Kordia antarctica: one gene and its partner. The protein of the gene in region 2 binds, or shares a complex with, the protein of the main gene of each other region. Links are inferred from orthologs where the notes say so. Each region holds a gene or a part of one and is shown on either strand. Other genes may lie near its edges. The genes, in order: uvrA and mfd.

Region 1 (16,685 bases), 3.5 Mb from region 2 along the record:
CCAAAGATGGAAACGCAAGGACCTATTTGGCTCATTTTCTCGAATCCGTTTACGAATTCGCCCATTATCTTAAAAAGCGCCCAAGAATCGTTTGTTTTTATTTCATTCCAACCTTTATTGTTCTTTTCTTTTCTCATGTTCATGTAATTTTTAATCAAAACGTGCTAAGATACTATTTTATATAGATATGATGTGAAACTTTTTGAGGTTATTAACATAAAATTATTTGATGAAGCATTTGCGATTTTTTTCTTTGTAAAAGGGGAAATAGCTTGATTAGATAGGGTTATTTCCTGAGGCAAATATAATGAGTTCAATTTTTTACACGTAATCTTTAACCGTGTTTTACTGTCTGTTAATAGTGAAAAAGACGGTGTTTTTTCTTTCGAATATGTTTGTTCTTTGTTTCAGTCATTTTTAAGAAAAAACTTTAAGAATGACTTCCCGGGAGATTTTAAGTTTATAACCAAAAAAATAAAATATCATGCAAAGTAAAATACAATATGTATCTACAATGAAAATTGTAGATCATGAAAATTTCGGATCAAATGAACGAAGAACCGTTCGAAACTCAGGGCTTTTTTTATTAGACGCTGGAAAAAAGACAAATAACCTGTTCTTTATAGGACGATGTGGAGGAGAAGTTCGTATAGAATTGAAGATTAAGTTTACACAAAATTCAAATGGTTCCGTTTCTGTAAAAGAATATGCAAAACTATTTGAAGGTTCTTCTACAAATACATCTGATTTAGATGGAACTGCTTCTAAAAGTGCTGTTATTGCTGCAAATCAAACAAAAACAGTTTCTTTTAGAGTACGAAATACTGACGAAGGAGACGATTACGCAGACATCACATTGCTTATTACAAATACAGTACTTGCGGATGGAGATTGTACCAACGGAATTAAAGCAAAAGCACAAACACTAGGAACTGGTTTTACAGGCGCAGCAACGTCTAATATTAATGCTCCGACAACAGTAAAAGGAGGAAAGCGAGTGACTTTTCAAAAATGTGATATTTATTGTTCACCAAAAACAGGACCACAAGAAATTCACGGCGCTATTCGTTTGAAATATAATAATGTAGGCGGACCGAATAATGCGTTGGCACTTCCTGTAACTGACGAAACTACAACTCCAGATACTAAAGGTAGATTTAATCATTTTTCAGGTAATGGAAGTATTTATTGGCATCCAACTACGGGACCAAAATTGGTAAGAGGCGCTATTAGACATGAGTGGGCAAAAACTGGTTGGGAACGTGGAATTTACGGGTATCCAACTTCTGATGAAATTAAAATTGACCCAAATAAGAATACGTGGTTTAGTGATTTTCAAAATGGAGTAATTATTTGGAATAATAACGCAGAAGAAAATCCTAATACAGCAAAATTAAGCGGAAGAAAAGTACGTTCATTGTTTGAAACAATTTTTAAAGAGAAAACCAAAGGACAAAAAGATTTGAATGTAGATTCTGTTCGAATTTCTAGTGTAGGGAATACAGGATATGATTTTACACGGAGTAAAAATAGAAAGGTAACCTTTAAAATAAAAGGAGATTATGAGAGTGGAATCTTTTTTATTCCAAATCCTTCGTATACAATTACGTTAAGAATAGCTTTTGAAAGTAATAAAAACCCTGATGGAAAAGTTGCTTGTAAGTTAACGGCTAAGTTAGATCATTGGCATATTCATACTTCAGGAGCTGGAAATAGTAAATTACTAGCGGGATTGAAAAAAGGAATTTTAGAAGGCTTTAAAGACGCTCTTGAATTGGGTGATGTGCCTAAAAATACAGGTTTCTTAAGTTTTAAAGTAATGAAAGATGGAGGAATCAAATTGTACTTTAGAGGAGATATTCTTGGAAAAGTGGTCGCAGGTGTCGCACAAGATAAACTAGATAAATTATAGTTTTTAATATTGCTGAATGTATAATTGAAAAGCTGTCTAGAATTAATTTTAGACAGCTTTTTTAGTTTTTAACTCGAATACAGAGCATTATTGAAATAAAAATATATTTTGATTGAAAATACCTAGCGAAGCTATCGAAGTTTAGATTTTAATTCAACTCTTTCTTCAAGAAATGCGCTGTTTGACATTTTTTGTGTTTAGTAGCATTTTTATTCCTTTCTAAGGGACTTTCACAACTTTCAATCTCATTAGATAAGACCCTATTTTATCTAAAAATACAATCTATCTAACATTAAATATTGTTTTAAAATGGAGAGTTATGCTAGTGCTTGCAAGTTATTTTTCTTTCGAAAAAAATAGGTTAAAAACTTAATAATCAGAAACATGCCGTATGTATAGTACGGTTTTTCCTTACTAAAATGCTAATTAAATCTTGTATCTTATAGAAATTAACTTAAACTTTGGAAATTATGAAAAAAAAGAAATTAACAAAGCTAAAACTTAATAAAAAAAGCATTTCTAATTTAAGTGCATCAAATTTACAAGGAGGAATTTTTACAAATTTTTTACCATGTGTTAGTGTAGACATTGCAATATGCCCAACAAAGGACATTGCAATATGTCCAACAAAAGATGTTTGTGGAACATCTCAACCCGCTAACGTTTGTGTAGGATTTGAATCACAATGTAATTGTCCACAAGATCCTCACCATTCATTAATACATTGTTAAAGATTTGAACCGTTTTACATCTTGAAAAAGCTGTGATTTCATAACTTTTATAGCATGAAATCACAGCTTTTTTATGCCAATTCTTTCCTCAAAAAATGCGCCGTATAGCTTTTTTTATGTTTGGCAACTTCTTCCGGAGTTCCTATTGTGATGACTTCTCCGCCGCCTCTTCCGCCTTCATAGCCGATATCAATAATATGATCGGTCATTTTTATAACGTCCATATTGTGTTCAATGACAACAATGGTATTTCCTTTGTCTACCAATTTATTTAACACGTCCATTAGGACTCTAATATCTTCAAAATGCAATCCTGTAGTTGGTTCGTCTAAGATATAAAATGTATTTCCTGTGTCTCTTTTGGAGAGTTCAGTTGCGAGTTTTATACGTTGTGCTTCGCCACCAGAAAGCGTTGTACTTTGCTGACCGAGTGTGATATAACCTAAACCAACATCTTTAATTGTTTTTAATTTTCTGAATATTTTTGGAATGTGTTCGAAGAAATTTACAGCTTCGTTCATCGTCATGCTTAAAACATCTGCAATTGATTTTCCTTTGTACCTAATTTCCAATGTTTCACGATTGAAACGCTTTCCTGTACATGTTTCACATTCTACATATACATCTGGTAAAAAGTTCATTTCAATCACGCGCAATCCGCCACCTTGACAGGTTTCACAACGTCCGCCTTTTACATTGAAACTGAATCTCCCCGGTTTGTAACCACGAATCATTGCTTCTTGCGTTTTTGCATATAGACTTCTTATTTCGCTAAAAACGCCTGTGTATGTTGCAGGATTTGATCGCGGAGTTCGTCCAATTGGCGATTGATTAATGTCAATTACTTTGTCAATATGCTCCAAACCTTTGATGCTTTTGTACGGCATTGGCTCTTTGACAGCATTGAAAAAGTGTGCGTTCAGAATCGGGTAAAGTGTTTCATTGACTAAAGTCGATTTTCCACTTCCAGAAACACCTGTAACGCCGATCATTTTTCCGAGCGGAAATTCTGCCGAAACATTTTTTAAGTTGTTTCCTGTCGCGCCTTTTAAGACTAATTTTTTACCGTTTCCTTTTCTGCGTTCTTTCGGAATTGCGATTTGCTTGCTTCCATTCAAATATGCAGCCGTTAATGTATCGTGTTTTAATAATTCTTGTGGAGTTCCTTCTGAGATAATTTCGCCGCCATGTCTTCCTGCATGCGGACCAATGTCAATAACGTGATCGGCGCGTTCTATCATGTCTTTATCGTGTTCTACGACGATTACAGAGTTTCCAATATCACGTAAAGATTCAAGCGAATTGATTAGTTTTTCGTTGTCTCTTTGGTGTAATCCAATACTTGGTTCATCTAAAATATATAAAACACCAACTAATTGTGAACCAATTTGGGTGGCAAGTCGAATTCGTTGTGCTTCTCCACCAGATAATGATTTTGAACTTCTGTTTAATGCGAGATAATTCAAACCAACATCTAATAAAAATCTCAATCGAGTAGAAATTTCTTTTACGACTTCTGTTGCTATTTTTCGTTGTTTTTCAGATAGATGTTTGTCTAAATCGTTAAACCAAGTAGATAATTCGACAATGTCCATATCCGCTAATTCTGCAATATTCTTCTTATTGACTTTAAAATATAATGATTCTTTGCGCAGGCGCGAACCTTTACATTCAGGACAATTTACTCTGTCCATATAGTTTTTTGCCCAACGTTTTATCGATGATGATTCGCTGTCTTCGAATTGATGCTTGATGAAACTTACAATTCCTTCAAAATCAATTTTGTAATCGCGCGTTACACCTAACGTTTTGCTAACAATGGAGAATTTTTCGTTTCCGCCATTTAGAATAACGTCCATTGCTTCTTTTGGAATTTCGCTGATTGGATCGTTTAGTTTGAAGTCGAAACGTTCCGCAATGATTTCCAATTGTTTGAAAATCCACGACTTTTTATAATCGCCCAAAGGCGCAATTCCACCAGCTTTGATTGTTGCTTTTGGATCTGGAATTACTTTCGCATCATTTACTTCATATAACGTTCCCAATCCGTTGCAATTTGGACACATTCCTTTCGGAGAATTGAACGAAAACGTATTTGGTTCAGGATTTGGATACGAGATTCCAGAAGAAGGACACATGAGATTTCGACTGAAATAACGTGCTTCTTTTGGCGCATCTTGATCAATGACCATTAATACATCATCTCCGTGATACATTGCCGTTTTTATCGTTTCCGTTAATCGTTTGTCGTTGTCAACTTCATCATTTATGACTAATCTATCAATTACGATTTCGATTTCGTGTGTTTTGTAGCGATCCAATCGCATTCCTTTTTCGATGTCCAAAATAACACCATCAACACGCACTTTTACAAATCCTTGTTTGGCAATATTTTCGAATAATTCGCGGTAATGTCCTTTACGTGAGCGAATTACTGGCGCGAGAATGTTGACGCGTTTTTCGTTGAAATCGGTTAGAATTAAATTTTTGATTTGTTCGTCACTATAACTGACCATTTGTTCGCCAGAATTGTAACTATATGCATCAGAAGCTCTTGCAAAAAGTAAGCGTAGAAAATCATAGATTTCAGTAATTGTTCCAACGGTTGAACGTGGACTTTTACTGGTCGTTTTTTGTTCGATGGCAATTACAGGCGAAAGTCCATCAATTTTATCAACATCAGGTCGTTCTAGTCCGCCTAAAAATTGGCGTGCATACGCAGAAAATGTTTCAATATATCTTCGTTGTCCTTCGGCATAAATGGTATCAAAAGCTAAGGATGATTTTCCACTTCCTGAAAGTCCTGTAATGACTACTAATTTCTCTCTCGGAATTGTAACATCAATGTTCTTTAGGTTGTGAACTCTGGCACCTTGCACTTCTATATTTTCTTCGTATTTCGTCATAGTTTTTTGCAAAACGCAAAGGTACGAATTTTAGAAGCAGTTATAAAGCAAGAATAATTGTTATTCCTTACTTTTCCTAAAAAACGCTTTCCAAATCAAAATTACATAAATAACTATTGGAATAAGCACACAAATTACCACAGAAGAAGTTACATAGTTACTTCCGACAGTATTGAATGTATTCAAAAAATCAACTGATTGTTGAAAGAGCCAATTGCAGAATTTTGTAAAATCTATAATGAATAGGAGTGAAGCGATATTGATTCCTAAGAATATAATGGTACATTTTCTCTGCTTGTAAATTCTATCTAAGAGTAACATCCACGAAAGTGGTATTAGAAAAAACCATATAATGATGTTGATTTCTTTGTACGTGAATCCTGTGTAGTCAGAAATCCAAATTAAGACATTATATGTATACTCAAATAGTGTATTCATAAATACTTCCGTAAATATTGAGGCAGATCTCACTTTTCAGTGAGATTAGTTCAACTTACAATTTAAAAAGGCTTTTCAAAACTGAGTTTCACAAAAAAAACTCCGAAACATAAAGCTTCGGAGTTTTTTATATTATTGAGAAATTTGATTATTGAACAATCAATTTCTTAGTTACTGTTCTATCTTGGTCAGTTACCGTGATTAAATACATACCTGCACTTACATTGTTTAATGAAATATTTTCATTGAATGCAGCTGTTGCGTTGTAGTTTTTAGTGTGAACTAATCTTCCAGCGATATCAAATACATTTACATCAATATCTTCACCAGAAGTTGAGTTAAATGATAATGAGAACTCACCTTTGTTTGGATTAGGATATAATGCGAAGTTTTCTAAAGCAAATTCTTCGTTACTTAACACTACAGTTGTAGTTTCTGTACAAAGTTCCACAGACCATTCGTTTACAACACCTGTATCTCCGTTATAGAAATCAACAAATACTAAGTTCCAAGTTCCAGAAGGGTCGTTTCCATTAAATCCTGTCATAGGACTTGCAGGAGCCGCTAAACCTACTGTTGGGTTTGCACACATAATAGCTGGCTCACCGTCTTTAAAAGTAATATCAATGTTTCCATATTGCGCATCGTTACAAGTTCTGTTCCAAATATTTGAGAAACCTCCACCATTTGGCGTTTGTAATTGCATGATTAAATCTCCGATGTACGAGTGTGTTACATCTACGCTAATTCTAACATCAGTAATTGGAGTTGATTCCGTAACAGTTACGGGAATAAAAACAGGAGAACCTTGTACGTTTGCTCCACCACCATCAGGAATTGGCGTTGCAATTGGTCCAGTTGTATACGTGTTACAAGTTTCTACAACTGTTACTGTTGCTCCAATAGAGAATGATTTTGACATAGCAAAGAACACGTTTCCAACCGCTTCAATTTTAAGTCTACAATAAGGCTCAAAAGTTGAATCTGGGAACGTAACTGCTTGTGTACCATCGTTTGGAGTGTTTGCTTCTAACATTGAAAAGTTTTGCCCACCATCAGTAGATAATAAGATATTTACATTTGAAGTATTAATTCCGTTAGCCGTTGTTCCAGCAACATCCCAAGTAATAGTTGTACTTGCTCCAGTTGCAAAACTTTGGTTTGTCATGTCTGGTGCAGTTACTCTAAAAGGGCCAGTATTTGCCAATGTAAGTACCATGTCATCTCTGTTAGTTTGTCCACCGTTTGGCGAACCATTGTCTCTAACTGTTAATGCAAAGTCCATTGTTCTAGCAACATTAGGAACAACTTCCCAAGCTGGAGTTAAGTTATTGTTTAAGATATCACTCAATTGTGGGAATGTACGATCTCCAGTTGTTTTTGGAGAATATGATCTAAATTGTGGCTCTGTAGTATTTGTAGCGTCAGGTACATTTGTTGAAATACCAACATCCGTTTGTGCCCAAGCATATGATAATGTTGTTCCGTTTACGTCAGTTCCTGTTCCACTAAGTGTGAAAGCAGTTCCGTAAGGAATTGTAAAGTCAGCTCCAGCATTTACAACAGGCGCTACGTTTCCATTTGGCGCATTGCTAGAACAAGTTGGTTCTCCGGGAGGTGTAATACGTGTCCACATTTCGTCAATACTAATTGGATGAAAGTGATCGTCACTGTTACCTTGTACGTTGTCTGAACCACAAATTCCGGCATATGCCATAATTGTTGTTCCACTTCCTGGTTCAACAGCAGTTGTAGAACTTCTGTTTCCACCAGAACAAGAACCTTGTCCACCATTAAAAGTATGGTTCGCTCCAAATTGGTGACCCATTTCGTGCGCTACAAAGTCAATATCAAAAGGATCACCAACTGGATTTGAAGATCCAGTAACTCCTCTTGCTTTTGCATTGCTATAGCAAATTCCTCCACGAGCCGCTAATCCACCTCCACCAGTAGTAAATACGTGACCGATATCGTAGTTTGCAGTTCCAATATTTGCATCAACAATTGTTTGATTCTCATTGATTAACATACTAGCATCACTATCAGTATATCCATCATTTTCTGCTATAAAAATAATACTTGAGTTGTCTACTAAAGTCATCGTTAACGACATATCTCTTTCAAAAACACCATTTACTCTTGTCATAGTTACGTTCATAGCCGATAAAACAGTAGCTCTTTTTACAGCATCAGTTGCCGCAGCTTGTCCGGCAGCGTTGATGTGATAGTTTGCATATTCTTGCGTACAAGCTAATGCTAAACGGAACGTTCTTAACATTCCATCATTTGCATTTTCAGGAGTAAAAGCTGCATCAGCACTTGTTCTGTCTTCTGTTGATTCATCAACAAGACATCCAATTCTTTCTTCTAAATCTGAATATAAATTCTCTTTCGCATACATTACATATGTTTGCAAATCAGTTGTTAACGGATCAATGTAGAATGTTTTTCCAATTGTGTGTACTGTTGCGTGAAAACCAAAAACCGTTGTCGAAAAACGAATAGTAGTTCCTGTATTTTCTCTACTTACACCAACGTATGATTGAATTTCTGGGTGATTTGCAGCAAATGCTGGCTCCATTACAGAAGCATTATACACTTCAAAGTTTTCCATTTTTCCTTCTGCAACTGGGAATTGTACAACGATTTCTGAGCCAATATTTAAATCTCTGTCAGGAGCCGCAGCTAATAGTTGTTTTAAGCTATTTATGTCTAAGTTATAGACATCGTATACAATAGGAGTGGATTTTCTTTCTAATAACTCTTCCTGCTGAAAGCCAGTGTTATCAGTTTTTTCCCAAAAAGATTTTCCTTGCGAAAATGCTAAGATGGGAAGTAATAGTAATATAAAAAAGTAGTTCTTTCTCATAATTTCAAGATTTTTTAGTTTAATATAAAGTGCGATAAAGTTAATTCTTTTTTAATAAATGGCAGGGAAGTTTTAACATTTATGGGGTATTTGTGTTAAAATTTAACAGATTGTCAAGTATTTAATTCCAAGCTTTAACGTTTTTTAAGTCCAAATCTACAATTAATAACGTGTGTAAAGTAGCTAATGGAATGCCACTTTCCATCGTTTCCCAATTGTCCCAAGAAGCATATAAACCGCCAATTGGTATGATGCTCACCCACATTTGATAGCCTTTGGGTTTTTCGTTTTCATCAAAAGTCCATAAGTATGAATCGCCAGGTGTTGTGCCACCAGAATTGTAGGTAATAAGTAATGCTTTTTCGTCGTTTTCTTTGGTCACAATACTTCGTGTTACGCCTTCGTCAAATACTTTGTAAGGTGCAACCAACCAAAAGGAGTCATTGTTAAAGTATGAAAGTGCTTTTTCAATAGCATTTGATTTACTATTACCTTCTACCATTTTTTTGCCAATTGTTACAAGACTTGTAGTTGGTTGTTTTAGATTTAAGTTTACTTTGGTGTTGCTCCAAGAAACGTCCACTTTGTGCTGATCTTTGTCCCAAACATAGTGATGTCCGCCAGGAAATGTCCAACTTAAATAACGTGTATTTTTATATTCTTCATGTTTTAAAGCTACGAGCATTTTTGTAGCTAACGCATCTGCTTCTGCGCCTTCCACACCTTTTGGTAACGATTCATTGTACTTGAAATATACAAAAGTGAATAGTAACAATAGAATGACAATAATTCCTACGGCAAGTTTCCCTAAAATTTTGAATATTTTTTTTATCAATTTGATTTTTTTTTGGTTGATGAAATTTACTCTTTAAATCTTCTTAAATCAGAACTTTCAAATGTCCATTCAGGCGTGTGTAATTCGCCTTTTTCGGCTTTGTACCAAGGACTTAATTGTGAATTTTGTCGATTGACCAAGATCTGCGTTTCCTGCGCTGGCATGTAACTTTGCGCTAGCATGAATATTTTTTCGCCTTGTTCATTTTTTGCAACATCTACAACAATAATAGCATGTCCGAAAGGATTCCCTTTTTGAATAAATACATCGCCTACTTGAATATCTTTAATGTCAACTACTCTTGTTAATTCCAATCGTAAGGAAGCTGTGTTCGCATACGCGAAGATGTAATTCATGTATTTTCGAAATTTTTTATATGAATGATCGCCGTTTGCGTATTTTTTGAAATATCTCGGTTTTCCGTCCGATAGAAAGTTAAAGTGAATGTCGTTTAATCGTTTTTGTTCAAATAGAAATTCGCCACGTAATCGCATGACTGCATCGGCGCATTGTTGCAAATCGCGGGTTCCGATTTCCATATCAACTACAGAAATGTAGACATTGTTGTTAGGTTTTTCGCGCCCGTCAAAATATTTTACAGGGCTGTTGAATGATTTTAAAGGTAAGTTTCGCAAATACGTTCCAAAATGAGTTGCTTCAAGCGGAATCCGAGTGTAGTTTTTTGGTGTGTTGAAACGTGTTTCAATGGTTTTTTCTTCGGGATGTATCAAGCTTTCTTGAACGTTTGTTTCTTCTTGCAATGCAAGTTCGTTTGTTTGAATTGGAGTCCGTTTTTGTTCTTTCGCGCAAGCGAGAAAAATCAAAGAGAAAACGAAAAGAAAAATTGTATTTTTTACAGAATATATAGTCAAAATATGTATTAGATGTTTATTTTTACTTTCAAATATTAAATTTACGAAATTAACTAGCAAATACGAACGAAACATGAATATTTTAGGAATTGGCTCAAGAATTAAACACTCGGAATACGGATTAGGCGTCGTAACTAACGTAACTTCAAAGCATTATTGGGTCACATTTATTGAAAACGGATTGGAAACTATTGACATTGACAGCGATTTTGAAGTGATTGATACTGTTGAAGATGAAGTAGATAGCGTCAGTTTTTTTGAAGTTGAAACCATTTTACGAAATATGCTGAAAAAATGGTCAGATGTGTCTGAAATTGTTCCGATGGCAGATAAATGGAAAGGTGGAAATTTAATTTTAGAACCTGGTGACACGAATTTGAAAGGCAAAGAAATTCCGATTGACGGCTTTTTTCATAAGATTGTCATGGTTAGAGATCGCATTCGCGTGATGGAACAAAAGATAAATTCGAGCAATTTGGACGATCAGGAAAAAATAGATTTGCAACAATATATTACACGAATCTACGGAAGTTTGACTACGTTTAATGTGTTGTTTAAGAATAATTCGCAGCAGTTTGTAGGATCGAGATCGAAGTAGTTTTTTGGTTTATGAGTTTATGAGTTTAAAAGTTTATTTTGACTTCGCTCAATGTGGAAAATGAGTTTTAGAATGTTAACATACTAATCAAAAATCACTTCTTATTTTTGTTTGGTGTTTTTTTGTAACTATAATCTGTCTATATTTACGGAACAATCAACCAAAAACAACATTAAACCATGAAAATAAAATTACCAATTTACATTTTTTTAATTTTTTCTTCCATCAGTTTTGCTAGTGAAAATACTAATTTAAAAGAAAAAGAGACAATTTCAGTTACAGAAAATTCACTAATTTCTGAAGTTATAATTGACGATATGACCGTATGGGAATCTGACGGAACTATCACAGTACCAATACATATAGATGTTCCAGATAGCGCGGATATAGTTTTAAATATTACTACTGCAGATGGTACTGCAATAAGTCCAAACGATTATACAGCTGTAAATACTACTGTAACGATTCCGGCAGGGCAAACATCAACACAAATAATGGTTTATATCGTAGATGATACTATAAGTGGAGAGATAAATGAAAATTTTACGGTAAATGCTACTGTAATTAGCGGTAATACAACCAATAGCAGTGCAAGCGGTACAATTAGTCTGATAGACCAAGACGACTCATCAATAGATGTTGGTGATGTAACCGTTAATGAGGATGCAGGAACAGCTAATGTTCCTGTAAGTATTTATGGAGTAAGTGCTTTTGATACAGTAATAAGTATTACAACGGTTGATAATAGTGCTACTAATCCTGATGATTATATAACTACGACTGTAACGGTAACAATTCCTGCATTACAGAATACTGTATATGTAAATATTCCTATTGTGGATGACAATATAGGAGAACCAACGGAAGACTTCACTGTCTACGGAACAGCAACTAGCGGAAATGTAATTGGTGGAAATGCAAGTGGTACCATAACAATCACTGATAATGATACACCAACACTAAACATAAGTGATGAAATAGTAAATGAAGGTGCAGGAACTGCTATTGTAGAATTCAGTATTACGAATCCAAGTGCTGTTGATACGATAGTTTCCATCAATTTAATAGATGATGGAGCAGCTAGTCCGAATGACTATATAAATACAGTGCCTTTCATTGCAATTCCAGCAGGACAAACTTCAGTAAGTTTAAGTATTCCAATTCTGGATGATTTAGAAGATGAAGCTGATGAAGATTTTACAGTATACGGAATAGTACAAACAGGAAACACATCAAATCCAGCTGCAACCGGAACTGTTACAATTATAGATAATGATGTTTGTACTTCCGACCCAACCACAGATTGTGATGGTGACGGCGTTACAAATGGCGATGAGCAAAATCCTCCAAATGGGGGAATGTCTACCCATCCCGAAGATCCGTGTGATTTTAATTCAAGCGATATTAGTTTAGTACAAACTGGCGATTACCTAACAGAAGATTGCGATGGCGATGGAACGTTAAACAATGTTGATTGTGATCCGTTTAATGTCTCCATAACAATTGGTATGGGAGATAGTTGTGATGATGGCAATGCGTCAACTTTATCAGATTTTATCGATGAAAATTGCAATTGTGTTGGGGCCGCTACAACTGATGTTGATGGTGATGGAATTTCAAATGTACAAGAAGTCCTAGATGATACAGATTATAATGATTCTTGTGATCCTATACAAAATGCTGGATATACAGGATTTGATGCTGATAATGTAATGTGGCAAAATGCAAATTGTGACAATGATGATATTAACAATGCCTTAGAAATTACGCTGGGTTCTGATCCTTATGATACAAATTACAATACGATAGGAGGAAACATAACGTTAGATGTTAACAATGATGGCTGTAACGGGACTGATGATCTAATATTTCCATACACACGAATAAATATAAGTGACGGATCAACTACAGATGCAATTTTTGCAAATAGCTCAGGCGATTATTCATATTATACAACTACAGGAAACTTTACAATAACACCTGAGTTAGAAAACCCGACATTTTTTAATATTACTCCAGTAAATGCCAGCACAAGTTTTTCGAGCATTAATAATAGTGTATTCAATCAAGATTTTTGCATCACTGCAAACGGAATACAAAATGATGTAGAAGTTGTAATTGCGCCAATTGCATTTGCGCGCCCAGGTTTTGATGCTGAATATTTACTTACATACAAAAACAATGGAAATCAAACAGTATCTGGAGTTGTTGATTTTACGTATGATGAAGCTATTCTAGATTTTGTAAGTAGTACGACAATGCCAAGTTCTCAAACAACAGGAAACCTAAACTGGAATTATGTAGATTTAGCACCTTTTGAAAGTAGAAGTATTAATATCATATTAAATGTAAACTCTCCAATGGAAACTCCGCCTGTAAATAACGGAGATCTACTAATATATATGGCAACGATAACTCCTTTGTCAGGCGATGTATTACCTGAAAATAACCAATTCAGTTACACACAAACCGTAGTTGGTTCGTACGATCCGAATGATATAACATGTGTTGAAGGTAGTAATGTAGATCCAGATGAAATAGGAGAATATCTGCATTATATCATCAACTTTGAAAATACAGGAACATTCTCTGCCCAAAATATTGTTGTCGAAATGGACATTGATCCTACGCAATTTGATATAAACACACTTAAATTATTAAGTACTTCACATGAAGCAAGTGTATCTATAAACGATCACATGGTCCGTTTCATTTTTCAAAATATAAACTTAGCAATTGATGGAAAAGGAAACATTCTAATGAAAATGAAATCACAAAATACATTGGTTGAAAATGATGTTGTAAGCAATCAGGCAAGTATATTTTTCGATTATAACTTTCCTATCGTGACAAATAACGCTCAAACCACATTTGCAATACTAAGTACGCAAGAATTTGAAGTTGATAATAGTATTATTTTATATCCAAATCCGACAAAAAATAATATTTACATTACAGCAAATAACAACATCAAAAAGATTGTGTTGTATGATATACAAGGACGTATATTAATGAGTAAAAAACACAATAACAATGCTGTAAGCTTAGATATCTCAAACCAAGCGCAAGGTGTTTATTTTGTCAAAATCAGTACTGAAAAAGGTGTAAATACGGAGAAAATTATAAAAATGTAAAATGTTGCACCAAATACAATAATGAAATGAAAAAAGATTAATAGAAATTATTAGTCTTTTTTCATTTCAAACTGTTTCATGTCAAACTATTCATGAATGATATTTGTAAATAAATGAATATAATTTTGTGTTTGTAAACTCACTTGCTAATACTAGTTTTTTCTTAACTTTAGTAAACACTTATTTTTCATATTCATTTCAACGATTATTTTACTGGTATTCACCTAAAAAACATTCATTATAGTTGAGGTTTTTATATATTGATGAATTAACCATCAAATACCAATTGACTTTATGAGTGTTAATTCCACTGCTCAAAATAAGGAGCAACCCTATTTTCCTAAAAGCTATTTTTTAAACAGTAACAGTTCATTTCTAGACATTAAAAATTTTGCAGATGCACATTTAGAAATTTCTGTACAAGTTTCTAATTATCTAGAACAACGAGATCATTCATATTTAAGAAATACACAAGGTTATAATGAAGCCGAAACAGACAAGAAAATTGAAGAATACAAGGAATCTGTTGTAAGCATTTATCAGAAAGATTTCGAAATATTTCAGAAACTCAATGATTTAGATGATAAAAAATTAGTAAACACTTGGTTAGAGATATCAAAAGATGCGTATTACTATTTATTTAATTGTTTAACTGACAATACGATTGACAAAGCTAAAAAGTTAATAAATAATTATTTTTTTCTAAATAATATTGAATTACCTGTTGCTATAGAGGCAATTATGAAGAAACGTCGCAGTCTATTTTCTAAGTTGTTTGATGTTAGTGGTATCAATTTTGATTTGAGTCCAGGTTGGGAAAGTAGAATGAAAGAAGACGATGGTGTAATTTATTTAAATCATATCAAACGTACCTTTTTAGAGCGCAAAAAATTCTTCTTTTCTATACTAAGAGTCAATTTATTACAGATAGAACACTATCTAAGTATATTAGTAGAAGTAGAAGAGAAAGAAGGTATCTTTGTTCCCAAATTCAAATATTTTAGAAAAGATTTCAATACAGAACTCAACAATTATATAGATGCACTAAACTATTCGCATGATTTTATGTTTTTTGAAATTCCTTCAAAACCAAAAAATGAAATAAAAGAAAATGATTCTTTAAATAATGAAGATGATAAAGAATTTCAAGAACTTATTAATGAGATGGAAAAGCTTCATAGTGACTTTACCACTATGACTGCTGCTACTACGCTAAAAAAAGTTAATGAAATTCACAAAAAGCTTTTTGAAGTAAAAAAAACGGAAGATAAAAGCTTTGTAAAAGACTACTTTAAAAAAGGACAATGGAATACACTAAGTCCATCAAAACAAAAAGAGTTTTTATATGGAAACATCATTTCTTTAGGAAACATTGCTGCAAAAGATATTGGAAGCGGTATAATAGGTGTCTTTAACGCGAAAGATAAAGGGAAAGCTGCTGAAAAATTAGGTGAAAAATTATTACAAGATATGCTACCTGTTGCTTTAAGTGCACTAGGAATGGCTTTTGGAGGTCCATTATTAGGATCGTTTTTACAAGGAATGACAGGTTCCTTATTAGGAGCAATGTTTGGAAAACCACCAAGTCCTTTTGATGCGCTATCAAAACAAATTAAAAATGTAGAAGAAGACATACATATTCTTCAAAATATTGTCGTTACCGGATTTAATAAAGTTTTAGAAGATACAAGCTTAATAATTCGTAAAGAAGGAGAAACACAGCAACTCATCATTGGATTGGAAAGCAAGATGAAAGGTGAATTTGATGATTTAAAAAGCTTTATCAAAGATGAACTCAAAGAACAAGAAATAGATCAGCATCTTCAAAACATTACAGATTCAATTAATAACTTACATGCTAGTTACGGTAATATGCTCCAAAAGGGAAATTCGGGCACCTATATTGCAGGAGATAAAATTGTTGAGGATTTAAAGAAAATGATGATTTTAATCATATCTGGAGGAGAAAGTAATTACGATTTTACATCAAAAGAATACAGCATCTTGCATGAAAGTTTTCAAGGTGGAGCTTTAAGCAAAATCATAAAAAGCAATAAAAAGGAAGAATTTGTTGATACGCTAGGTAAACTAATTAAAATATTTAATAATGTTGATAGAGTCTTAAGTTCGTATGCACAATATAGGAAACTACATTTTACGAATAACGCAATTATCGGTTTTATAGAAACAAACAGCATTCCAACATTAAAACAATCTAGTAGAAGTCTATTTCTAAATGTTGTAGATGATTTAATAAAAATGCAAACACGTGATAATGAAGGACTCATTACTGCCTTGCAAATGCATGGAAAACTAATAGAGTTATTAGTACTTGGAAAAAATAATCTACAAGTATATTCCAAATATCAAAATGCCTCACAAAATGATAG
Region 2 (17,147 bases):
TACCAGTAGTACCGCTAGTGTTGCAAGCAACGTTATTTATTGAACACGTATCTGTAATTGGTGCTTCACAGATTCTTACAGATTCTATTCCACAAGCTCCACTACCTCCGTGAACAGTTGAAGAATTAAAATTTGAGATCGATTTTTTGTTAAGTTTTAAACTTTTTAGCTGTTTTTTTTTCATAATATTTGATTTTAAAATTTAAGATAATTTATTGAGTTACTAATTAAGTATGAATCAAAATCCATACTATTCAAGATGTTAACAATCGTATGTGCAGTCTATAAAAGTGGTGCAAGCATGATTTGGAGCGGTTTTGTCACAATTCAGACAATTTGTTTGTTCTGATGGACTACAATCATCGCACTCCGTTTCATAAAATGATTTATTTGGTCTTCCTCCAACAACTGATTTAAAATTTGCAATTTTACTTTTATTTAGACGTAAGTTTTTTAAATTTTGTTTTTTCATAATTATAATTTTTAAATATTAATGTCTGTAAATAAAGAACTTATACCGTTTTTCTTGGTTTGAATTCGTAAAGAATATAAAGTGAACTAAAATCCACTTTAGAAAGGATCTAGAAATCATTGTACAATTAACAAATTGAATCATAACTGATAGCTGTACAACCTGCAAGACAATGTGTGAGTTGAGATGGACTACATGTACATTCTGTTTGACGAAATGATAATGGAGGTCTGCCTCCTAAAATTTCTTTTAGACTTGAAATTGAATTTTTGTTTAATTTTAAACTTTTTGCCTTTTGCTTTTTCATAATTGATGAGGTTTGATTCATAATTTTTTTCTCGTGAATTATTCACAAAAACAAAACAACAAGTAAATTTGAAGCCAGACAACAGAAGCAAACTACAATTCCTTGAATTACAGCTACAATTCCGTGAATTATCGGAAATCTTGCAGTAAAAACAGACATATTAAACTCCCTTTTCTAGTATATTTGTTAGAAATACAACCTTTTATATGAAGAAGATTTTACTGTATGCATGTTTATTTTTTGTTGGAACTGTTGCTTTTGGGCAAGAAAAAAAGGACTTATTAAAAGAGTTTGAAAATTTAAGAATTAAGTTTCGTGATACAAGTATTAGTTTCGAAAAAGCAAAAATACTTGCAAGTGATTATTTAGATACAGCAAAAAAGAGTGGCGAAAAACGATTTATTGGAAGAGGTTACTTTTTGTTGGCACTAAGGAATACTAATATAAAACAGAAACTTCAGTATTTAGATAGTGCTATTTTTTATACAGAAAATATAAAAGGCGATAATAGATTTCCTATGCATGCATATTTGGCAAAAGGGATAGCTCTAAATTATGAAAAGGATTATCCTGAGGCATTAAATAATTATTTTTTAGCAGAAGCGGCAGCGGCAACAAATGGTAATTTTAAATATCAGTATGATATTAAATATAATATAGCTTATTTAAAAAGAATTTCGGGAAATTATAAAGAAGCAGAAAAACTTTTTAAAGAATATATCGCTTATAAAAAATCTATAGGCTCAAAATATGTTGAAGGAAATTTACAGGCGCTTTTTCAATTATCTTCTACATATTATGAATCAAATCAGTCTAAAAAGGCTACTGAAATTAATGTACAAGGTATTCAAATTGCCTTAAAAAATAATCTTGGAGAATTGTATCATTCTTTTGTTATAAATGAGGGAATAAATTTATTTTATAAAAAAAATTATAAAGCTTCCATTGATAGTATTCAAAAGGGTATTTCCCATCTAGAAGAAAGAAATCAATTAGTTGCAACTTTCTATTTAGGAAAAAACTATCATGCATTAGGTGAACGTGAAAAAGCAATGAACTACTTCAAAAAAGTAGATACATCTTATAACGAAAAAAACGATCTTTTTCCACCATTGCGTGAAGCATATGTCTATCTAATTAAAAATGCACAAGCAAAAAAAAATGAAAGAATAGAATTGTATTACACGAAACAATTATTAAAAATAGACAGTACCATTCATGCTGACTATAAATATTTATCCAAAAATATTTCGAAAAACTATGATATTCCTGCGTATGTAGCTAATAAAGAGCGTTTGATTAAAAAACTACAAGGTCAAAATAAACGTATTACTATTGAAAGAGATTGGATTGCCATTATAGGTGGTTTTATTGGTTTGTTAGTGATAAGCTTACTTATATACTATTATCGATTAAAAAAGGAATATGAAAAACGCTATAATGAGATTGTTGAACAATCCAATTCCATGATAGAAGAAGAAATCATTGTGAAAAATGCCAAACCACAAGCAGTATCTTTAGGAATAGATCAACATATTATAGAAGAAGTTTTACAAACCTTAGAAACATTTGAACTAGGAGAAGCTTATCTTAAAAATCAAATCTCTTTAAAAGATGTCGCTAAAATCGTGAATACAAACTCCAAGTATTTATCTAAAATTGTAAACTCGTACAAAGGCAAAAACTTTACAACGTATGTTAACGATTTGCGAATTGACTATTTAGTAAGTCACGTACAGCATGATACCAAATATCAAAAATATACTATTCGTGCCATTGCTGAAGAAATAGGGTTTTCAAATCCAGAAGGGTTTTCAAGAGCCTTTCAAAAGAAAACAGGCTTAAAACCTTCTTATTTTATAAAAAAAGTTAGAGAAAGTACTCAAAAAAAACGATAATTCACGGAATTATCGTTTTTGGAAGCCCAAATTTCCTTTCATACTAATAATGAATACTTAGATTTGAACACATTCAAAAATTTATAAAAATGAGAGAAAACAAAAAAGTATTAAAATTCAGAAAATTTAAAATTGCAAATTTAAATAGAAAACAAATCATTGGTGGGACTGAAGACCCAGCAAATGATACTACTACTGGAACTCATGTAAACGAAACAGAACATCCTACTTGTCAAACTAAGGCAAATGGAATGTGTACAGAAGGAGCTACCGTAACAGAACTTAAGAATGGATGTACAGAAGGAGATGGAAATCAAGGCTTAAACTCAGGCCCTAATTGTCCATAGAGACTCAGCAACTTAAGAAATAAACCTAAAAAACAGAAAAGCAACTATACTTTTCTGTTTTTTTTATAATTGAATTTCAATAATTATTCCTTCTTAAAAAACGCTTCCAATTCTTCTACACCATATGGTTTTCCAATAATGCGTTTATCTTTATCTAATATAAAAAATGTTGGCGTAGAACTTACATCATATTGGTTTCCAATTTCATTTTCCCACTTATCCAAACCTAAAACGTGAATGAAATTTGGGTAAAACGAACTTTCATTTGCCCAACTTGTGCGTTCATCTTCCAAACCAATTGCGATCACTTTAAAAGTACCTTTTTCTTTGCTTTCAACAAACGTTTTCAACAATGGCAATTCTTTCAGACAATGCGAACAAGTACTACTCCAAAACACGATAATATAGTTTTCAGCACTTTTTAATTCACTTAATTTATGTGCTTTATTATCTTTTACCCACGTAAAATCTGGAGCAACTTGCCCAAATGACAAACGTTTATAGGTTTTTAACTTATCAATTAATACTTGATCGTTCAATTGTTTTGCCAACGAAATCAAATAGGTGTCGGCAATATGATTTGCAATATCTTGATTCTCCACAACAACCATTTGTTCCCACAAAACGTTGAACAATGTTTTTTGATAATCAATAGCAACAGGTTTTATTTTTTCATCAATGGTGGCAATGTTCTTCTTATATTCTTCTATTAATTCTTCTCCTGTAAACTCTTTCATTGGCAATGCCGTAAACACATAATTTGACATTTTATCTGCAATGAAATCTGAATTTTGCAACACAGGATTCGAAAAATCTACATGATCAAAATAATGCTTCTTAATATTATCAACCATTATTTCTGGTTTTTCATAAGAAGTAGGAATGTACGAACGACTCGCTTTGATAAAATTATACACAATAGTTCCTGCTGCTTCTTTTTCAAAAACCTCTTGCGTATCATTCAGGATTTTAAAAATAGTCATATAATCAGATGTGTGAGATTGTGTAGTTTGGTAAAAATCATTGATTTGTTTCTTCGCCATATTCACACTAGAAAAATAAGAAGTATATAGTTGATTTTCTTTTGAAAGCGTAAATTCAGAATCATTTTCATCAAACATAAACGTAATATCTTCTTCGCCACTATAAATAAAATCGAAATTCTCAGACTCTTGTGGCATTCCATACACCAAACGATACATACCTTTTTCAGCGTCAGCTTTAAACGTATAATTTAATTTCCCATCGACAATTTTTCCGTTATCAATGTATGCCTGATGCGTTGTTTTTAATTTATATAAGATAAACCATTCGTACTCTTCTGCTGGAGAAAATGTACCCAACATAGTTTTCTGCGCTTGCATGCACAATGGAATCATGCAAAGAATAAAAAGTATTTTTTTAATCATGAGTTTCAGTTTTTTAAATCTATTTCAATAATTAAGCCAAAGCAATTTATGTAATTTTTTCGAGAACGTTTAGTGCTTTTTTAGCAGACGTAATTCGTTCAAAAGTAAGCAATAAGCGTAAACCTTTGCGAGTTTGTTTTTCTTTCATCTTACAAATAGATGGATTTTGCTGTACAAACTGCAATACCTTTGTAAAATTAGGACTTTGGTAGAAACCTGACTGTTGATCTGAAATAAAATAGCCAATCAACTTGCCTTTTTTCATAATAATTTTCTCCAAGCCAAACTTCGTTGCAATCCATTTAATGCGAACCGAATCCAACAATGCCGCGGCACGTTCTGGCAACGGACCAAACCTGTCAACGAGTTCATTTTCAAATTTCTGTAATTCATCTTCGGAAGTAAGTGTACTCAATTTACTGTACAATGCCAAACGTTCAGAAACCACATTTACATACGCATCAGGAAATAACAACTCAAAATCGGTATCAATTTGTGTTTCTTTCAAATACACTTTCTCTTTCGGACTTTCTTGATCTTCATACAAGTCTTTAAACTCGTTTTCTTTGAGTTCTTCAATAGTTTCGTTCAATATTTTTTGATATGTTTCAAATCCAATTTCATTAATAAATCCACTTTGCTCGCCACCTAACAAATCTCCTGCACCACGAATTTCTAAATCTTTCATGGCAATATTAAGTCCGCTTCCTAAGGCAGAAAATTGTTCCAACGCAGTCAATCGTTTGCGCGCATCTTGTGTCATTACAGAATCTGGCGGCGTAATAAAATAACAAAAAGCTTTCTTATTGCTTCGTCCAACGCGACCTCGCATCTGATGTAAATCGCTCAATCCAAAGTTGTTAGCGTTATTAATAAAAATTGTATTTGCATTTGGCACATCCAAACCACTTTCAACAATTGTGGTAGAAACCAATACGTCAAACTCACCATTCATAAAAGCAAGCATAAGTTTTTCGAGTTTCTTTCCGTCCATTTGTCCGTGACCAATTCCAATTTTAGCATCTGGCACCAAACGCTGAATCATGCCTGCAACTTCTTTAATATTTTGAATCCGATTGTGAATAAAAAACACTTGTCCGCCACGTTGAATTTCATAACTCACAGCATCACGAATCGTTTCTTCTGAAAAGCGAATAATGTGTGTTTCTATTGGATAACGGTTTGGCGGCGGCGTTGTAATTACGGATAAATCTCGCGCAGCCATCAAACTAAATTGTAGTGTTCTCGGAATTGGAGTTGCAGTCAATGTCAACGTATCTACATTCTCTTTAATGGTTTTTAATTTATCTTTTACAGCAACACCAAATTTTTGTTCTTCATCTACAATTAACAAACCAAGATCCTTAAATACCACGGCTTTACTTACCAATTGATGCGTTCCAATTACAATATCAACATTTCCGTTTTTGAGTCCTTCCAATGCTATTTTTCGTTGTTTGGTAGATCGGAAACGATTCAAATAATCAACTGTAACAGGCATATCTACCAAACGCTCGGTAAATGTTTTAAAATGCTGAAACGCCAAAATAGTTGTCGGAACTAAAATTGCAACTTGTTTTCCGTTGTCAACTGCTTTAAATGCTGCTCTGATGGCAACTTCCGTTTTACCGAAACCAACATCGCCACAAACCAATCTGTCCATTGGACGTTCACTTTCCATATCGGCTTTTACATCTTGTGTCGCAGTAGATTGATCGGGCGTATCTTCATAAATAAACGAAGCTTCTAATTCGTGTTGCAAATAGGTATCTGGATCATATTGAAATCCTTTTTGCGTACGTCGTTTTGCATATAATTCAATCAAATTATAGGCAATATGTTTTACGCGTGCTTTGGTTTTTTGCTTGAGTTTTTTCCAAGCGCCAGAACCTAATTTATATATTTTTGGAGGTTTTCCGTCTTTTCCGTTGAACTTAGAAATTTTATGCAACGAGTGAATGCTCAAGTATAAAATATCGCGTTCGCCGTAGATTAATTTGATGGCTTCTTGTTTCTTTCCTTCAACTTCAATCTTTTTTAAACCGCCAAATTTTCCTATTCCATGATCAATATGTGTGACATAATCGCCAACTTCCAAATTGGTCAATTCTTTTAGCGTAATTGCTTGTTTTTTTGCGTATCCATTTTTCAAATGAAATTTGTGGTAGCGCTCAAAAACTTGATGATCTGTATAACAAATTAGTTTCTGATTGTGATCTGCAAAACCTTGATAAAGTGGAAGTACAATGGTTTCATAATGTACTTTTTGTTCTACATCGTCAAAAATATCGTGAAAACGTTTCGCTTGTTGTTCGCTTACGCATGTAATATAATTGGTATATCCTTTTTCGTGATTTTTGTCTAAATCTTCAATCAATAAATCAAATTGACGATTGAATGAAGGTTGCGGCGTTGTATTAAATTCGATAAAAGTATCCGCTTTCAACAATGGATTCGCTGTCAATTCTACAATAGTATATTCTAAAAATTGATTTTGTAAAAGTTCTTTTGTGCAGAATAATTCTTCAGGCGTATTGTGTTTAATTTCTCCAGATAATTCAGAAAAAACACTTTTCGCTTTGGTAAATAATGTGTCAATTCGTCCAAAAAGTAATTCTGTATTTTTTGCAAACACAACCGTTTTTCCTGGAATATATTTTAAAAAGCTTTCGCGAGATTCTTGCAGTGCTTTATTTTCTACATTCGGAATAATACTAATTTTGGTTACTTTTTCCGTAGAAAGTTGCGTTTCCACATCAAACGTCCGCATGCTGTCAACTTCATCGCCAAAAAACTCAATTCTGTACGGTTCATCGTTTGAGAACGAATATACATCTACAATTCCACCACGAACGGAAAATTCACCAGGTTCTGTGACAAAATCTACGCGATGAAAATTATATGCAAATAAGGTTTCATTTATAAAATCGATAGACAATTTATCGTTTAATGAAACTTTGAGTGTATTCTTTTCTAATTCTTTTCGCGTGACAACTTTTTCAAATAATGCTGCTGGATATGTTACAATTAATGATGGTTTTTTGCGCGAATTAATTCGGTTCAAAACTTCGGCACGCAACAACACATTTGCATTGTCGGTTTTCTCTATTTCATATGGTCTGCGGTAACTTCCAGGATAAAAAAGTACATCTTTATCATTCAGCAAATGCTCCAAATCATTCAAGTAATAGGCAGCTTCTTCTTTATCGTTTAAGATAAAAATAAACGGCTTGTCACTTTCCTTAAAAGCTTCGGAAATTGCGAACGACAAACTGGAACCTGTAAGTCCTTTAAGGTGTATTTTTTCTTGATTTTTGGCAATAGCTTGCCCTAATTTCCTTAGTTCAGGAGATTGTTTGAAATGTTGCGAGATTTTAGCGATACTCACGAATGTGAAATTTTTATGCAAATATACTATGCAGGTGTTGTAATTTATAACGAATTAAAGTAAAAATTTATCATTTCTGAGCAATTTTGAAAAGAAATGATGTGAAATGCTTTATTTTAGAAGCGATAAAAAATGGTTTCTATACTTTGAAAAAGACATATAAGTTACATTACAAACTTCTAAAAAAAGTATTAAAAGAAAACCTATTTATATTTTTAGGTTTCATTTTTCTTGGTTTTATTTTTGGCTTATTTTCCGAAACTAAGGATGCGGAATATCGTACTATAATGCTACTTACTTTCGTTGGAGTAATGCTGCTTCTTAATCTTCAAACTATTATTCTTTTGATTGATTATTACGTTCGAAACAAAGAAACAATCGTTGAAATTGATACCGCATCTAAATATATAACGATCAGTAAAAAAGGACATTTTAAAAAATATGAATTTTCAGAGATTGAAACATCTACGTATCATCTTGGAATTTATTATAAACAAGCAATTGATAATTGGGTAAGAGAATATGCGATTCACTCTGATTTTGGCTATTGGGATTTAAAATTTAAGAATGGCGATCGGTATTATATTTCAAATTTAATTGTTGACTTTTTACATGAATATGCTTTTATAAAAAAAACCAAGTACCGATTTAGATTCTTTCCTTATATAAATACGTCTAATTCAAAAAAAGCTGTCAAATTAAAACGTGCGAAAGAAAAAACGAATATTGAGAAGTTTGTTGAGAAGTTTCAATCCAAAAATGAAAAGCAGTTGCGAGAAATTTTAGACAATAAAACCAAGTATCAAAAAGATGCTGTGAAAGCGGCTGAGATTGTGTTGAAGAGGAAAAATATTGATAACAATCAATACTAACTTATGCTGGTTACACTAAATAAACTTTCAATAGTTAAAAAATCCAACTTTCATGCTAAAAATAAAAATCGAACAGACAAAAAATAGCCAAGAGATTATTTATATTTGCAGTACTAAAAAATAAGAAATGTCTATATCAGATTTATATTCAAGTGGATTTCGTGAGCGGAATCAAGATCATTTTGCAGCCATTGTTCGTGTTGCAATGAGTGACGGCGTTGTTTCAAATGAGGAAAAAGCGTTTTTAGATAGAATGGCTAGAAATTTAGATATCTCTGAAAGCGATTACAAAGAGATTTTAAAAGATTACAGATCGCATCCTGTAAATCCGCCAACAATGTATAACGAACGTTTGGAACGTTTGTACGATTTGGCGCGTATGGTATATGTAGATCATCACTTAGGACCAAAGCAAACTGCTATTTTAGAACGTTTGGCAATTGGATTAGGATTTTCTCCAGAAAATGTTCCGTATGTAGTGCACAAAGCATTATTATTGGTAAGTAAAGGAGTTGATTCGGATGATTTTAAAGATGAAATTAAAAATATGAATCGCTAATTTTAGAAACGATTTTAATATAAAAAACCGAGCAATTTGCTCGGTTTTTTATGCTTATAATTGAAATTAAAATATCTATTTTCTAATAATTTTAAAAGTGAAATCCGTCAGATTGAGTGAAATTCTGAAAGAATTTTTTATCGAAATCACTTCAAATACTTATAAATTTTCTTTAATAAGGTTGTTTCATCAAATGGTTTTTCAATGATGTCATTTATTCCCATTTTTTTATAACGCTTTTTGTCTTCTTGATATAAATTTGCGGTTAACGCCAAGATTGGAATGGTTTTGCAATTGTCTACAGGAAGTGTACGAATCATCTTTGTCAATTCGTCTCCATTGGTTCCAGGCATGCGAATGTCCATTAAAATTAAATCGTATTCGTTGTGAATAACGCTTTCAATCACATCTTCGCCATTGCTAATAATGTCTAAGAAAAAGAGACCTTCTTGTGCTAAAATTTTCAACACAGCCATTTGTGTCAATTCTGAATCTTCGGCAAGCAAGACGCTGTATTTTTTCTTGGATAAATTATTTTTGTGTTCTAAATCCGATTTATTTTCTAAAGAAATGTTTTCTTGATTGGTCGGATATTTAAAGTTGATATTTATTTTAAAAGTAGCACCTACATTTTTTTTACTTTCTACCGTTATTTTTCCGTCCATCAATTCTACCAATCCTTTTACAATAGTCAAGCCAAGTCCAGTGCCTGCGTATTTTCGAGAATTGTTCAACTGCGTAAAACTATTGAATATGAGATCCAATTTTTCTGCAGAAATCCCAATTCCGGTATCTTTAACACTAATATTTAGGTTTACTTTTCGCGCTCTTCGCTGATTTTCTATAATGGAAAATGTAACCTGTCCCGTGGTTGTGAATTTAAGTGCATTTTCAAGTAAGTTTTCAAAAACCTGCTGGATGCGTGTTTTGTCGCCTTCTAAATATTTTGGAATCTTCTTATCGAAATTTACTTCAAACGCTATATTTTGCTGCTTTGCTTTAACACTATAAGTAAACTCCAACATTTCAATTAATTCATGAAAATTGAATACTTCTTCTTCAAAAGAAAGTTTTCCAACTTCCATTTTTGACATTTCTAAAATGTCTCCAATCATATTTTTTAAATGATCAGCCGAAGATTTTATAACTTCTACGTAATCTTCTTGTTCCGCAGTCATGTTCGTTTTTTGTAAAACAGAACAAAATGCAGTAACACCAGTTAACGGATTGCGTAATTCATGACTAAAATTGGCGATAAATGTATTTTTAAAATCTTCTTTTTCTTGAAGATATTTATTTTGAAGTTCTAAAACTTGCGAATTAATCACAGATTCGTTTCTACTTTGCGCTACTTCTTGATAATAGTTGTAATGATCTGAAAAATCATGAATAATAACCAATGTAGGCTGTTTGTTAGCAAATGTTTTAAACTCGATGTCGCAAATAAGGTCTTTTTTATGTTCATTTTCTAAATGAACACACGTAAATTTGATGTCGTTCTTTTCTTGCACATCAAAATACGAAGAAAGACCTTCAAAAAATGGACTTATGGAAGAAAGATGTTCTCCTTTTTTTAACGAAAATAAAACATCATCACTTTCTAATACGTTCCCTTTAGAATCAATAGTTATAAATTGTGTTCTCGGATGGAAATATGCTCCTCTGTATGTTTCTAGCATAGTAATTATTTCGCAAGTTCTTTAGCCAATGTAGTAAATAAAGTGTCTACTTTATCACCTGTTTTTGCGCTCGTAAAAAAGTCAGGAGTTGCTCCAAAAACGGCTGCATTTTCTTTCAAATAGCTTTTGGTTACTAAATCTGCTTTGTTTCCAACGACTTTTAAAGGCGTGTTGGCGTATTGATTTGTTAGGTAGGCAATATCGTCTTTTAAATTTTCATAAGTTGCAGGTCGCGTGATGTCAAACACATAAATAAAACCGTGCGTTCCTAGTAAATAAGACGCTCTTGTTTTTTTAATATCATCATATCCTTCCAAATCCCAAATAATTAGAGATATGTTTTCGTCAGGAGCAATTTCAACTTCTTTTTTTAAAATGTGAACACCAATGGTTACTTTGTAGTCTGAGGTAAACGAATTTTCAACAAACTGTCGAATCAACGAAGACTTTCCGACACCAAAATGCCCAAGTAGAATTATTTTTTTAGAGATTTTCATTCGTGCAAAAGTAAAATTCTAATTCGTTAGTAATTTCTTTTTCTTTAATTTCACTTAAATCATCAAAAAGATTTAAAAAATTATCAGTAAAATTAAAGATAATATCTTGAATTTTATTTTTAAAGATAAGATTATATTCTCCAGAAATGGCAACTGCAACATAAAAAGATACAAAACTCTGAATATGAATATGATATAACTCGTATTCAATCAACTCTAAATTTTGACTTTTCTCATTAAAAGCATCTTCCACAAAACTTTTAATAGCAGTCAACATTCCCGAAATCATATCTTTATCAATCGTTTCTGTTTTAGTATATTGCCCAATAAGTAATCCTGAATTTTTCTCAATAATCAACACTTGTTCAACTTGCGAAATAGACGATAATTGACTCAATAATAATTCTTCTTCTTTCACGCCACCAAACCACGATCTGAATTTTCGTTTCCAACTATTTGCCGAAAAACTGTCTTCCAATTGCTTATTAATGCGTTCCGTAAGTAAGCTAATTTCTTGTGAAATATACTTCTTAATCATTTTCCCCATAATTGGGTACAATGCTTCTACAACTTGATCTTGTGAATTTCTAATTTGCTCCGCAAGTGTTTTGGTAATTGTGGGTCCAAGTGTTTTTGGAATTTGCTTGGTAAACTCTTCTAGCTTCTTATCAATAATAGGATTTATCTTGCTAGAAAGCTTCTGTTGCTCGTTAATAAGTTCTTCGAGCTGTTTAATTTTAGAGTGTATTGATTCCGTATACACACGATCATCTGTGAGTAACAAATCTTTTAAAATCGATAATTTATCGTCTTCCGTCATAAATACACACTAAGATTTACGTTGGATTTTATTCTTTTCCTATTTTCTCGCCAAGGCTTACCAATAATTGTCCTAAGTGTCTTCTGTCTACTTTTTTCTCGTCCATATCGTCCAATTTATTTTCAATATTGGATTCCAATTCCGTGATGCGAATATTAAGATCAGTACTTAAATTGTCTATATTTTGAATCAATTCTGAACGAACTTCCTCAATCAATGTTTCTAAAGCCTTCTTTTTGGCAAGAATATCATTTTTGATACTGTCAAACTCAGAATCATATTGTAGAATATTTTCTCCAAAAATTAAATTCTTGATTGCTTCAATCTTAGCAGAAGATGGATCTGCAGATTGAGAATTTGTTTGATCTGCATCTGCAGTATTTTTACCTTTTGTAGCCATTTAGAAGTGTTTTATAGTAATTGCGGTTTCACACAAAAATAGTAATTTTTGGGAAAGTTAATCCTTTTCCTATGAATTCTTCATAAATTCCTTGGCTTTTTCTACCATTTTACGGCTTCCGCAGAAAATAGGAACGCGTTGGTGTAACTCCGTTGGTTTAATGTCCATAATGCGTTGAAATCCGTCTGAGGCTAGTCCGTTGGCTTGTTCTGCCAAATATGCCATTGGATTACATTCGTATAATAAACGCAATTTTCCAGTTGGTGCTTTAGACGTTTGCGGATAAATATAAATACCACCTTTAATTAAGTTTCGGTGAAAATCTGACACTAATGAGCCAATATAACGAGAAGTATAGGGTCTGTCATCTTCTTCTTGTTGACAATATTTAATATAATTTTTTACACCTTTCGGGAAATGTGCATAATTCCCTTCATTAATAGAATAAATATTTCCAGTCTCAGAAAATTCCATATTTGGATGCGATAAATAAAACGTTCCAATTGCAGGATTCAACGTAAATCCATTTACACCATGTCCTGTAGAATATACTAACATTGTAGAAGTTCCATAAACTACATAACCAGCGGCAACTTGTTCATTTCCTTTTTGCAGAAAATCGTCAATAGTTACAGGCGTTCCAACAGGCGTAATTCTTCTATAAATAGAAAAAATAGTTCCAACAGAAACATTCACATCAATATTAGAAGAACCATCTAGCGGATCAATTAAAACGATATATTTATTTTGATTTTTCTCGTCCAAACTATTAATTGCGATAAAATCATCATTTTCTTCAGAAGCAATTCCGCAGACAATATTTCTATTGGTCAGTGTTTGAATAAACTTTTCATTTGCATATACATCTAGCTTTTGCTGATCTTCTCCTTGAATATTAGTTTCGCCAAATGCGCCAATAATATCCACTAAACCTGCTTTGTTTACTTCGTGATTTACAACTTTTGCTGCCAATCGGATAGAATTGATCAATCTAGAAAGTTCTCCAGAAGAATATTGGAATTCCGCTTGATTTTCAATAATAAACTCTCCTAATGTTTGATTTTTTTTAGCCATTTTGTCTACTTTGTTTCTCAGATCACAAATATCGATAATTTTGTACAACTATAACGTTTTCGTAAAAATTATAATTTTACACTTGTTATATTTGTATGAACATTTTCAAAAAAACTATGAACTATACAATCCGAAAAGCAACCGAAACCGATGTTCATGATATCTTTAGATTGATTGAAGAATTGGCTATTTTTGAGAAAGAACCAGAAGCCGTGATAACAACTCCAGAAAGTTTACGTAAAGATGGTTTTGGAACTGCGCCAAAGTTTCAGTGTTTTATTGCAGAAACCTCAGAAGAAGTTATCGGAATTGCACTTGTATACATGCGCTATTCTACTTGGAAAGGCGAAGTATTACACTTAGAAGATTTAATTGTAAGCGAAACAGCACGCGGAAATGGTGTTGGAGGTTTATTGCTAACTGAAGTTGTAAAATACGGAAACAAATTGGGCGTAAAACGAATTAGTTGGGAAGTATTAGATTGGAACACGCCAGCAATCGATTTTTACGAACACATTGGCGCAAACGTAATGCGTGATTGGCATGTGGTACAATTAGACGAGGAAGGAATTCAGAATTATTTGTCTAAAAGAGAGTGAAAAGTTAAGAGTGAAAAGTGAAAAGTTGGAAGGGGATTTTAAATTATAAATGTTGAATTTTAAATGTAAAAATGCTTGTTTTGAATAAAGAATAAAGAATAAAGAACAAAGAACAAAGAACAAAGAACAAAGAACAACGAACAACGAACAGTGAAAAGCTGAAAGTGAAAAGTTGAAAGTGAAAAATTGAAATTGGAGTTTGTAAAGAAACATAAACGTCACTTCGAGTATTATTGAGGTTAAAATATATTTTGATAGAAAATACCAAGCGTAGCTATCTGGAAGAATTTAGTATCGAGAAGTGCTAGGAAAATAAATACATACTAAATGTTTCGAAGTAGATCTCGATACATCCTGAAACAAGTTCAGGACACTCGATCTGACGTTTTGAAACTAATATAAAAAAGCAGCAGAAACAAAAAGATGAAAATATTCAAATTTGGTGGCGCATCTGTAAAAGATGCAAATGGCGTTAAAAATATTGTCAAAGTATTGCAAAAAGTTGGGTATGAAAATACACTCATTGTAGTTTCTGCGATGGGAAAAACAACAAACTTAATTGAGTTTGTCATTAAAAATTACTTCGATTCAAGTAAAGAATTGCAAGCTTCTGTTCAAGAAATTGTTAAATGTCACAATGAAATATTGTTGGAATTATTTCCAAATGAGCAACATCAAATTTACAAAGACATTAAAAAACTTTTTGAAGAAATGAAAGGTTTTTTGCATAGAAACAAATCGCCTGATTATGATTTTGTGTACGATCAATTAGTATCTTTTGGTGAATTGGTTTCTACGAAAATTATTAGTGCATATCTAAATAGTATTTCACTTGAAAATACGTGGTTAGATGTTCGTGAACTTATCAAAACAGATACAAATTATCGGGATGCAACCGTAAATTGGGAAGCGACGCAGGAAAACATCAAACAAAAAGTAAATAGAAATAAACTCAACATTACACAAGGTTTCATTGGAAGTGATCCAAATAATTTTACCACAACATTAGGAAGAGAAGGTTCTGATTACTCAGCAGCTATTTTTGCGTATTGTTTAAATGCCGAAAGCGTGACTATTTGGAAAGATGTTCCAGGTGTTTTAAATGCCGATCCACGCTATTTTGAAAATGCACAATTACTACACAATATTTCATACAGAGAAGCGATTGAGTTGGCATTTTATGGTGCTTCAGTCATTCATCCAAAAACATTACAACCATTACAACGCAAGGAAATTCCGTTATATGTAAAATCGTTTCTAAACCCAAAAAATGACGGAACTACGGTTGCAAAAGGTTCGGGAATTAATCCAAATATTCCGTGTTTTATCGTTAAAAAGAAACAAGTATTAATATCTCTTTCTTCTTTAGATTTTTCATTCATCGTTGAAGAAAATATCAGCGAAATATTCAAACTATTAAGCGATTGTAAAATGAAAGTTGACGTCATTCAAAACTCAGCAATTAGTTTCTCAGTTTGTGTTGATAATAAGTTTGATAATCTAGAAAAATTACTCAATACCTTGCGTTCAAAATTCAAAGTTACACATTACGAAAACGTGTCTTTGTACACAATACGACACTTTACAGAATTAGCGATTTCGGGATTAAAAAAAGAAAAAGAAATTCTGCTAGAACAACGCGCAGAGCAAACGATACAGTTAGTTGTAAAATAAATGAAGCAAATTGAGGTTGTTTTTCCTATATTTGTAATTCGCCTTAAAATAAATATATGGGATTGGTAACAGCTAAAGAAGTTGCAAAAGCTATCAAATTAGACAAGTACGGCTTTATTGGAACCTTTATCGGTTGGATTTTAATGAAGGTGTTGCGTATTTCCAATATAAATAAAGTCTACGACAAGCATAAACACCTCAAAGATTTAGAATTTTTAAATGCATTATTAGATGAGTTTCAGATTAAATTTGAAATTCCTGAGGAAGATATGAAACGTCTTCCTAAAGATGGCGCGTATGTAACAATTTCAAATCATCCACTTGGTGGAATTGATGGACTTTTGTTGTTAAAACTGATGATAGAGCAACGACCAGATTATAAAATCATTGCGAATTTCTTATTACAACGAATAGATCCGATAAAATCATACATAATGCCTGTAAATCCTTTTGAAGATCACAAAGGAGCAAAATCAAGTTTGGCAGGTTTCAAACAATCCATCATGCATTTGCGGGAAGGAAAACCATTGGGTGTTTTTCCAGCAGGAGAAGTTTCAACCTATAAAGACGGGAAACTAATTGTTGATAAACCTTGGGAAGAATCTGCAATGAAACTAGTGAAAAAAGCAAAAGTTCCGGTGGTTCCTATCTATTTTCATGCAAAAAATAGTCGCATCTTTTACAGACTTTCAAGAATCAGTGATACGTTTCGAACGGCAAAATTACCGTCTGAAGTATTGACACAAAAAAATAGAGTCATAAAAGTGCGTATCGGAAAACCAATTTCTGTAAAAGCACAAGACGAACACGAAAGTTTAGAAGACTTTACAGAATTTGTACGCAAAAAAACATACATGTTATCTAACACGTTTGAAAAGCAAAATCTGTTGAGTAAAGTGCCAACATCGTTAAAAATTCCAAAACCACCACCAAAACAAATTATTACGCCAGTTTCTGCGGAAGTCATACAAGAAGAAGTAGAAGGTTTACCGAAAGATCGTCATTTGCTAACAAGTAAAAATTACCAGGTTTTTCTAGCGGAAGCTTCTGAAATTCCAAACGTATTACGTGAAATTGGAAGACTTCGTGAAATTACGTTTCGGGAAATCGGTGAAGGAACCAATCAAGCAATTGATTTAGATAAATTCGATT

What was found.
Region 1: the proteins of mfd (region 2) and uvrA are in contact, whole or in part, in a crystal structure (PDB 4DFC), measured with the Escherichia coli proteins. The link is inferred for Kordia antarctica from one-to-one orthologs.

What each region holds. Positions count from the first base shown.
Region 1 is NZ_CP019288.1:299,996-316,680, forward strand. The notes cover bases 2,515-5,922. They hold uvrA (excinuclease ABC subunit UvrA), read right to left. Parts: upstream 5,550-5,922; coding sequence 2,715-5,549; downstream 2,515-2,714. Other genes in these bases: IMCC3317_RS01365 (hypothetical protein), read left to right, coding at 2,515-2,643; IMCC3317_RS01375 (hypothetical protein), read right to left, coding at 5,610-5,922. Also shown: IMCC3317_RS01355 (LOG family protein), read right to left, coding at 1-137; IMCC3317_RS23635 (LGFP repeat-containing protein), read left to right, coding at 485-1,912; more of IMCC3317_RS01365, read left to right, coding at 2,383-2,514; more of IMCC3317_RS01375, read right to left, coding at 5,923-5,987; IMCC3317_RS01380 (zinc-dependent metalloprotease), read right to left, coding at 6,136-8,856; IMCC3317_RS01385 (hypothetical protein), read right to left, coding at 8,978-9,691; IMCC3317_RS01390 (DUF4846 domain-containing protein), read right to left, coding at 9,718-10,452; IMCC3317_RS01395 (hypothetical protein), read left to right, coding at 10,637-11,161; IMCC3317_RS01400 (DUF7619 domain-containing protein), read left to right, coding at 11,341-14,295; IMCC3317_RS01405 (hypothetical protein), read left to right, coding at 14,590-16,685. UniProt on the Escherichia coli protein: The UvrABC repair system catalyzes the recognition and processing of DNA lesions. UvrA is an ATPase and a DNA-binding protein. A damage recognition complex composed of 2 UvrA and 2 UvrB subunits scans DNA for abnormalities.
Region 2 is NZ_CP019288.1:3,806,925-3,824,071, forward strand. The notes cover bases 4,280-8,149. They hold mfd (transcription-repair coupling factor), read right to left. Parts: upstream 7,822-8,149; coding sequence 4,480-7,821; downstream 4,280-4,479. Other genes in these bases: IMCC3317_RS15795 (TlpA family protein disulfide reductase), read right to left, coding at 4,280-4,433; IMCC3317_RS15805 (hypothetical protein), read left to right, coding at 7,968-8,149. In the rest of the region: IMCC3317_RS15770 (hypothetical protein), read right to left, coding at 1-184; IMCC3317_RS15775 (hypothetical protein), read right to left, coding at 263-472; IMCC3317_RS15780 (hypothetical protein), read right to left, coding at 600-779; IMCC3317_RS15785 (helix-turn-helix domain-containing protein), read left to right, coding at 986-2,677; IMCC3317_RS15790 (hypothetical protein), read left to right, coding at 2,767-3,024; more of IMCC3317_RS15795, read right to left, coding at 3,108-4,279; more of IMCC3317_RS15805, read left to right, coding at 8,150-8,693; IMCC3317_RS15810 (tellurite resistance TerB family protein), read left to right, coding at 8,821-9,252; IMCC3317_RS15815 (ATP-binding response regulator), read right to left, coding at 9,399-10,931; IMCC3317_RS15820 (Rab family GTPase), read right to left, coding at 10,937-11,428; IMCC3317_RS15825 (cell envelope biogenesis protein OmpA), read right to left, coding at 11,415-12,248; IMCC3317_RS15830 (fructose 1,6-bisphosphatase), read right to left, coding at 12,277-12,648; fbp (class 1 fructose-bisphosphatase), read right to left, coding at 12,718-13,722; IMCC3317_RS15840 (GNAT family N-acetyltransferase), read left to right, coding at 13,839-14,321; IMCC3317_RS15845 (aspartate kinase), read left to right, coding at 14,745-15,995; IMCC3317_RS15850 (GNAT family N-acyltransferase), read left to right, coding at 16,052-17,147. UniProt on the Escherichia coli protein: Couples transcription and DNA repair by recognizing RNA polymerase (RNAP) stalled at DNA lesions. Mediates ATP-dependent release of RNAP and its truncated transcript from the DNA, and recruitment of nucleotide excision repair machinery to the damaged site.